2 regions of the Rhizobacter sp. P2_D12 genome follow, and region 2 is predicted to be linked to the other one. Evidence: predicted binding sites of a transcription regulator. Region 2 holds the regulator's gene; the other holds the start of a gene.
The links. Region 2 encodes HrcA, which represses chaperone genes, less so after heat shock. Its sites were predicted from a motif close to TTAGCACTCNNNNNNNNNGAGTGCTAA; they were not measured.

Region 1: rpoH (RNA polymerase sigma factor RpoH) is a predicted target of HrcA. The motif match lies at 1,776-1,802, and genes of this name have one in related genera.

Annotation. Positions count from the first base shown of each region.
Region 1 is NZ_JBFUEB010000004.1:34,715-39,123, forward strand. It holds gene cyoE (heme o synthase) at 1-136, shown strand, start outside; gene AC1DYN_RS02175 (SCO family protein) at 133-750, shown strand; gene rpoH (RNA polymerase sigma factor RpoH) at 801-1,748, opposite strand; gene ggt (gamma-glutamyltransferase) at 1,953-3,677, shown strand; gene AC1DYN_RS02190 (CHASE domain-containing protein) at 3,674-4,409, opposite strand, start outside.
Region 2 is NZ_JBFUEB010000018.1:69,387-73,795, forward strand. It holds gene recN (DNA repair protein RecN) at 1-500, opposite strand, end outside; gene AC1DYN_RS08700 (NAD kinase) at 508-1,380, opposite strand; gene hrcA (heat-inducible transcriptional repressor HrcA) at 1,449-2,468, shown strand; tRNA gene AC1DYN_RS08710 (tRNA-Ile) at 2,534-2,610, shown strand; gene AC1DYN_RS08715 (hypothetical protein) at 2,716-3,183, shown strand; gene AC1DYN_RS08720 (hypothetical protein) at 3,180-3,668, opposite strand; gene AC1DYN_RS08725 (endo alpha-1,4 polygalactosaminidase) at 3,850-4,409, shown strand, end outside.

The DNA.
Region 1 (4,409 bases), on a different contig from region 2:
GGGCTACGCGTGGCAGCTGTGGCGTTCGTACTCCGACGCGCTGGCGCGCCGCACCTTCCGCTTCTCCATCCTCCACCTGTCGTTGCTGTTCGCGGCGCTGCTGGTGGACCACTACCTGAACCCGCTGCTGCGATGATCCAAAGACGAGTCCTCGTGCGGGCCGGCGCTGCCGGCTTGCTGGTCGCAGGCCTGGCGGCCTGCGATCGTTTGCCGCCATCCGCGTCGTCGACGCCGGCCTTCAAGGCGGTCGACATCACCGGTGCCGACTACGGCAGCGGCCTGTCGCTGCCCGACCAGGACGGCAAGACCCGCACGCTCGCCGACTTCAAGGGCAAGCTGACGGTGGTGTTCTTCGGCTACACGCAGTGCCCCGACGTGTGCCCGACCACGATGGCCGAGCTGGCCCAGGTCAAGAAGGCACTCGGCAAGGACGGCGAGCGCGTGCAGGGCGTCTTCATCACGATCGACCCCGAGCGCGACACGCCCGAGGTGCTGAAGGCCTACATGGGCAGCTTCGACCCGAGCTTCGTCGCGCTGCGCGGCACGCCGGAGCAGACCGCCGCGGCCGCCAAGTCCTTCAAGGTGTTCTATGCCAAGGTGCCCGGCAAGACCGAGGGCAGCTACACGATGGACCACACTGCCGGGTCCTACGTGTTCGACGCCAGCGGCAAGCTGCGGCTGTTCACGCGCTACGGCAGCGGRACCGAGGCGCTGAAGTCCGACCTGCAGGCCTTGCTGGCGAGCGCGTAAAAAGCGAAAGGGCCCCGCGGGGCCCTTTCTTTGCTGGCGACACAGAACGATCAGGCCGCGTCGGACAGCGCCTTGCGCATCTTCTTCATCGCCGCAACCTCGATCTGGCGGATGCGCTCGGCGCTGACGCCGTACTCGCCGGCCAGGTCGTGCAGCGTCATGCCGCCCGAGCTGTCGTCGTTCACCTTCAGCCAACGCTCCTCGACGATGCGGCGGCTGCGGGCGTCCAGCGCATCCAGCGCCTGGGCGATGCCGTCGCCGGCCAGCCAGTCGCGGCGCTGCGCCTCGATCACGCGGGTCGGCTCGCTGCTGTCGTCGGCCAGGTAGGCGATCGGCGCGTAGCTTTCCTCGCCGTCGTCGCCCTGTGGTTCGAGCGCGACGTCACCGCCCGACAGGCGCGTTTCCATCTCGAGCACTTCCTCGCGCTTGACGTTCAGCTGCTGCGCGACCTGGTCGATCTCGCTCTGCGTCAGCGTTGCACGGTGGGTCGCGCCGTCGAGCGCGTCTTCCTTCATGCTCTGCTTCATCGAGCGCAGGTTGAAGAACAGCTTGCGCTGGGCCTTGGTCGTCGCGACCTTGACCAMGCGCCAGTTCTTSAGYATGTARTCYTGSATCTCGGCCTTGATCCAGTGCATCGCGTASSWSACCAGGCGCACGCCCTGGTCGGGGTCGAAGCGCTTGACGGCCTTCATCAGGCCGACGTTGCCTTCCTGGATCAGGTCGCCGTGCGGCAGCCCGTAGCCCAGGTACTGGCGCGAGATCGAGGCGACCAGCCGCAGGTGCGACAGCACCAGCTTCCCGGCCGCTTCGACGTCACCGTGCTCGCGCAGCCGGCGCGCGAACGAGACTTCCTCGTCGTGCGTCAGCAGCGGAATGCGGTTGATGGCGGACATGTAGGCGTCCAGGTTGCCCAGCGAGGGCACCATCGCGAACGGATCGCGGACGGCCAGGGCCGTGTCGGTAGAGCGTGGAGAGAGAGTCATGGAAGCATCAGACATGCTGAATTTCCTTTCGTTCCCTTGATATTAGCACTCGACCACAAAGAGTGCTGACGGCGCGGATGGAGACATCCGTCAGACTTCTATGTGAGTAAATACTTGCAACAACGAAGCGGCAAATCGTGTTCCCGGCCTCACTGGCAGCAAGGTTTTGGGACTATCCTGCGCAGTTCCACCCTGTGTGCCTTCGAGGAGAACTTCACGATGCAGACCCGTCCCTTGCTGAAGAGTTTCGTTGCCACCGCCGTCACTGTCTGTTGCTGGACGGTGCATGCGGCGTCCATCGCGCCGGCCGCCGCCGAGAACGGCATGGTGGTCACGGCCCAGCGCTTGGCCACCCAGGTCGGGGTCGACGTGCTGAAGAAGGGCGGCAACGCGGTCGACGCGGCCGTCGCGGTGGGTTACGCGCTGGCGGTGGTGTATCCCGCGGCCGGCAACCTGGGCGGCGGCGGCTTCATGACGATCCAGCTGGCCGACGGCCGCAAGACCTTCCTCGACTTCCGCGAGAAGGCGCCGCTGGCCGCCACGCCCAACATGTACCTCGATGCCTCGGGCAACGTCGTCAAGGGCCTGAGCACCACCGGCCACCTGGCGGTCGGCGTGCCGGGCACGGTGTCGGGCCTGGAGATGGCGCGCGCCAAGTACGGCACGATGAAGCGCGCCCAGCTGATCGCCCCGGCCATCACCTTCGCCGACAAGGGCTTCACGCTCGACCAGGGCGACGTCGACATGCTGCTGACGGCGACCGAGGACTTCCGCAAGGACCCGGTGTCCGGCGCGATCTTCCTGAACAAGGGCCAGCCCTTCGCGCCCGGCCAGAAGCTGGTGCAGAAGGACCTGGCGAAGACGCTGCGGCTGATCTCGCAGAAGGGCGAGGCCGGCTTCTACCAGGGATCGGTGGGCGCGGCCATCGTCGCGTCGAGCCAGTCCGGCAAGGGCATCCTCACGCAGGCCGACCTCGACCAGTACAAGACCCGCGAGCTCGCGCCGGTCGAATGCGACTACCGCGGCTACCACATCGTTTCCGCCCCGCCGCCCAGCTCGGGCGGGGTCGTGATCTGCGAGATCCTGAACGTGCTCGAGGGCTACCCGCTGAAGGACCTGGGCTTCCGCTCGGCGCAATCGGTGCATTACCAGATCGAGGCGATGCGCCACGCCTACGTCGACCGCAACAGCTACCTGGGCGACCCGGATTTCGTCAAGAACCCGCTCGACCGGCTGCTCGACAAGGGCTATGCCGGCAAGATCCGCGCGGCGATCGACCCGGCCAAGGCCGGCGTCTCGCAGGACATCAAGCCGGGCGTCGAGCCGCATGAAGGCAGCAACACCACGCACTACTCGATCGTCGACAAGGACGGCAACGCGGTGTCGGTGACCTACACGCTGAACGACTGGTTCGGCGCCAAGGTCACGGCCGCGAAGACCGGCGTGATCCTGAACGACGAGATGGACGACTTCACCGCCAAGATCGGCGTGCCCAACATGTACGGCCTGGTGCAGGGCGAGGCGAACGCGATCGCCCCGGGCAAGCGCCCGCTGAGCTCGATGAGCCCGACCATCGTCTCGCGCGACGGCAAGCCGGTGATGGTGGTTGGCACGCCCGGCGGCAGCCGCATCATCACGGTGGTGGTGCACACCATCCTGAACGTGATCGACTACGGCATGAACGTGCAGGAGGCGGTCGACGCGCCGCGCTTCCACCAGCAGTGGCTGCCGGAGACGACCAACGTCGAGGTCAACGCGCTGAGCCCCGACACCCGCAAGATCCTGGTCGACATGGGCCACAAGCTGGGCAACCCGCAGCCGGCCAACCACGTGGCGGCAATCCTGGTGGGGGCGCCGTCGCTGGGCGGCAAGCCGGTGGGCAAGAACAGGTTCTACGGCGCCAATGACCCGCGCCGCAACTCGGGCCTGGCCCAGGGCTTCTAACCAAACCGCGTTTCGGCGTCGTCCAACACTGCATCGACGACGCCGAGCAGCTGGCTCACGCTGACCGGCTTGGTCAGGTACTGCCGCGCGCCGGCCGCCAGCGCGGTCTCGATCTGGCTGGCCAGCGCGTCGGCCGACACCACGACCACCGGGATCGAGGCCGTGCCGGGGTCGGCCTTCAGGTGGCGCAGCAGCTCCATGCCGTCGATGTCGGGCAGGTGCATGTCGAGCAGGATCAGGTCGGGGCGCCGCGCGCGGATCGCGGCCAGCCCGTCCAGCCCGGTCACCGACACGTCGAACTGCACCTGCGGCCGGCGCGCCAGGATGCCGCGCATCACCTCGACGTTGGTCTCGTTGTCCTCGACGTAGTGCACGATGCGCTGGTGGTAGCTGCCGGTCTCGGGCGCGATCTCGTCCAGCCCGACCGGCGCGCTGTCGCCCGGGTTGGCGCGCGGCAGCGTCAGGATGAACGACGAGCCCTCGCCGGCCGTGCTGCGCGCGCGCACCGAGCCGCCCATCAGCTCGGCCAGCCGCTGGCTGATCACCAGGCCGATGCCGGTGCCTTCGAGCGACGAACGCTCGCGCCCGAGCCGGTTGAAGGGCTGGAACAGCTGCGACAGCTGCTGCGGCGTCATGCCCAGCCCGGTGTCGGTGATGGTCAGCTCGACGCTGTCGCGCTGGCTGCCCGCGGCGCTGCGGCGCGACGCCACGTGGATGCGCCCGCCCTCGGTG
Region 2 (4,409 bases):
TCGCCGGCGGCCTTCCAGTGGGACCACACGAGGCCGAGCGGCGCGACGTCGACACCGGCATAGGCGTCGAGCAGGGCGCGCACCGACGCGCTGCGCGTCAGGCTTTGCCAGGCGTGCTGGCCATGGATGTCGACCAGGTGGTCGGCCGCCTCGCGCAGCTGCGCGACGGTGGCCGGGCTGCCGTTGACCCAGGCGCGGCTCTTGCCTTGCGCATCGATGACGCGGCGCAGCAACAGGCTGTCGCCGTTGTCGAAGCCGGCGTCGTCGAGCCAGGCGGAGAGGCTGGCCGGGGCGTCGAACTCGGCCGTGATGTCGGCGCGGGCCGCGCCTTCGCGCACCACGCCGGCATCGCCGCGGCTGCCCAGGGCCAGTTGCAGTGCGTCGACCAGGATCGACTTGCCGGCGCCGGTCTCGCCGGTCAGCACCGAGAAGCCGCCGGCGAGGTCGACCTCGAGCGAGGTCACGATGACGAAATCGCGCAATGCGAGGCGTTTGAGCATGATGGGGTCAGAGTCCGGCGTTCCAGTGGAGCTTGCCGCGCAAGGTGGCGTAGTAGCTCCAGCCGCGCGGATGCAGGAAGCGCACCTGGTGGGCCGAGCGGCGCACGATGATGCGGTCGCCGTGCAGCAGGCTGGCGAGGCTTTGCATGTCGAAGCTGACGCTGGCGTCGCGGCCGGCGACGATCTCGATGCAGATCTCGCCGGTGTCGGGCAGCACGATCGGGCGGTTGGACAGGTCGTGCGGCGCGATCGGCACCAGCACCCAGCCGGCGATGCCCGGGTGCAGGATCGGGCCGCCGGCCGACAGCGCGTAGGCGGTGGAGCCGGTGGGCGAGCCGACGATCAGGCCGTCGGCGCGGTGGTTGGCGACGAATTCGTCGCCGATGTCGATCTTCAGCTGCACCATGCTGGCGGTGGCGCCGCGGCTGACGACCACGTCGTTCATCGCGATGCCTTCGAAGATGACGCGGCCGTCGCGCCAGACGCCGCCTTCGAGCATGGTGCGGCGCTCTTCCTCGTAGTCGCCGGCGATCATCGGGGACAGGGCCTCTTCGAACTGGTCGATCGGCACGTCGGTGATGAAGCCCAGGCGGCCCTGGTTGATGCCCACCAGCGGCAGGTTGAAGCGCGCCAGCTGGCGCGCGATGCCCAGCATGGTGCCGTCGCCGCCGACGACGACGGCCAGGTCGCAATGCGCGCCCAATTGCTCGGGCGTCAGTGCGGGATAGTCGGTGAGGCCGGTGTTGAGGGCGGTTTCGCTTTCGAGCGAGACTTCGAGCCCTTGCCGGCCCAGGAATTGCGCAATGTCCTGCAGCACCCCGCGCATTCCCAGGGCCTGGTATTTCCCCACCAGCGCAGCATGTCGAAAACGGGTCGGCATGCGCGGGATTACACCACAGCACCCCCGGCAGACCGGGGCCAGAATCAGCAGCCGCCTACAATGAAACCATGCTGGACGAGCGAGCCAAAACACTGCTGAAAGCGCTGGTCGAACGCTACATCGCCGACGGTCAACCGGTGGGGTCGCGCACCTTGTCGCGCGCGTCGGGGCTGGACCTGTCGCCGGCGACGATCCGCAACGTGATGGCCGACCTGGAAGACCTGGGCCTGATCGCGAGCCCGCACACCAGTGCCGGGCGCATCCCGACGGCACGCGGTTACCGCTTGTTCGTCGACACGATGCTGACGGCGCAGCCGCTCGACCTGGCGCGCGGCACGCCCGCGATGGAGCCGCAGCTGCAGCCCGACCAGCCGCAGCGGGTGATCGCCAACGCGGCGCAGCTGCTGTCCAGCCTGTCGAGCTTCGTCGGCGTGGTGACGGCGCCGCGCAAGGCGAGCGTGTTCCACCACATCGAGTTCATGCGCCTGTCGGAGCGGCGCGTGCTGGTGATCCTGGTGGCGCCCGATGGCGACGTGCAGAACCGGGTGATCTTCACCGCGCAGGACTACACGCAGGGCCAGCTGATCGAGGCGAGCAACTACCTGACCTCGCAGTACGCCGGGCTGACGATCGAAGAGGTGCGCGAGCGCCTGAAGAACGAGGTCGACGCGCTGCGCGGCGAGATCGCGTCGCTGATGCAGGCAGCGGTGCAGGCCGGCAGCGAGGCGATGGCCGACAGCCAGGAGCAGGTGGTGATCTCCGGCGAGCGCAACCTGCTGACGGTGCAGGATTTCAGCAGCGACATGGGTTCGCTGCGCAAGCTGTTCGACCTGTTCGAGCAGAAGACGCAGCTGATGCGTCTGCTGGACGTGAGCAGCCGCGCCGAGGGCGTGCGCATCTACATCGGCGGCGAGAGCATGGTGGTGCCGTTCGAGGAGCTGTCGGTGGTGTCGGCGCCGTACGAGGTGAACGGGCAGGTGGTGGGCACGCTGGGCGTGATCGGGCCGACGCGGATGGCGTACGACCGGATGATCCAGATCGTCGACATCACGTCGCGGCTGGTGAGCAATGCGCTGAGCCAGAAGTAGCGCCCGGGTCCGTTCGGACGCGCCGGCGCGCGGGGCCGCGCACCTACAATCGCGCTCTTCCCCGGGGGCCGTTAGCTCAGTTGGTCAGAGCAGAGGACTCATAATCCTTTGGTCGTTGGTTCAAGTCCAACACGGCCTACCAATGCGATCAAGGACTTGGCGCAGTTGGCCAGGAGCCTCGATCTTCCGGCGTAGCCGCCGCGTAGCCAAAGAACGCATCCAGCCGCCGAGCAGCAGTTCGCTGGCCGTGTTTGCCGAAGCTGGCAAAGTGATCCAGCACCCGCGCTGCCTGAACTGCCACCCCAGCGGCGACCGCCCGCTGCAGGGCGATGGCATGCAGCTGCATCAGCCACTGGTCGTGCGTGGCAAGGATGGTTTCGGCGCCGCAGCGATGCGCTGCACCACCTGCCACGGCGCGCAGAACTTCGACGCCAAGCAGATTGCCAGCGTGCCGGGCAACAAGAACTGGCACCTGGCGCCGATCGAGATGGCCTGGAACGACCGCACGCTTGGCGCCATCTGCCATCAGCTGAAGGACCCTTCGCGCAACGGCGGCAAGACGATGGCCCAGATGGTCGAGCACATGGCACACGATGAACGGGTCGGTTGGGCCTGGGCACCCGGCACCGGCCGCACCCCGGCGCCGGGCACGCAGAAGGCCTTTGGCGATCTGATCCAGGCCTGGGCGGACAGCGGGGCCTACTGTCCGGCCTAGCGGATCTGGACGCCCTGCGTCGTGGCGCAGACCTGGCCGATGGGGGCGTGCACGCCGGCTTCATTCACGATTTCACGCAGTTCGCGCGCAATTGCGAGATCGACCAAGTCGCCATCGAGACCCTGGGTGAGGTGCTCGCGGGCAGCGGCAAGCCCCTGGTCGTCACTGCGGGCATTCCGGCTGTGCCAGGCCGCGCCAGCACTGAAGAGGATGCGCCCGACTACCGGATGCCACGCAGGTCCGAACAGGCGGACCTCGCGCAGGCAGCGCGCGGCGTGCGTGCGACGGCGATCCGCCTGCCGCAGGTGCACGACCGCGACAGGGCCGGCTTGGTCAGCTACCTGATCGCGGTCGTGCGCCAGAAGGGCGTCTCGGCATGGGTCGGCGAGGGCGCCAACCGCTGGTCGGCCGTCCATCGGCCACGGCCTCAAGGTGCCGGTCGTTTCGCTTTCGAAGAACGAGGCCGTCGCGCACTTCGGCGCCATGGGGCACTTCGCGGGCTTGGACAACCCTGCATCCAGTGCGCTCACGCGCCAGCGGCTGGGCTGGACGCCCGGCGCGCATCCGCGCCTGATTCCTGGAACGCCTTTTGCACCGGATGGACTCCATCGAACAACAGCAACTGCGCGTGACGCCACACATTCCCCCATGACCACAAAGCAACCCATGACTCAGAAAGACAGCAGCGCCGGCACGCTCACCGCCCTGGCCGTCTTGTTTGGTGCCGCGCTGGCACTCTCGGCCTGCGGAGGCGGCAGTGATGGCGAATCCAGTCCGGCCGGCAGTCCGCCTCCGATGGGCACGGCACCCGCACCCGCACCCGCTCCCTCCGCTGGCGACTGGTGGAAGCCCGCCGCCGCGGCCACATGGCAATGGCAGTTGACCGGCACGCTGAACACCTCCTACGACGCCACGGTCTACGACATCGACCTGGTCGACACCAGCGCTGCAACGATCGCCCAGCTGAAAGCGGCCGGCCGGAGGGTGGTCTGCTATTTTTCTGCGGGCAGTTCGGAGGACTGGCGTCCCGACTACTCGAAGTTCGCTGCGGCCGACATGGGCCAGACGCTCGACGGCTGGGCCGGCGAAAAGTGGCTGGACACCCGCTCGACCAACGTGCGATCGATCATGGCCGCACGCCTCGACCTGGCCGTGTCCAAGGGCTGCGATGGCGTCGAGCCCGACAACGTCGACGGCTACAGCAACGCCACCGGCTTTCCGCTGAC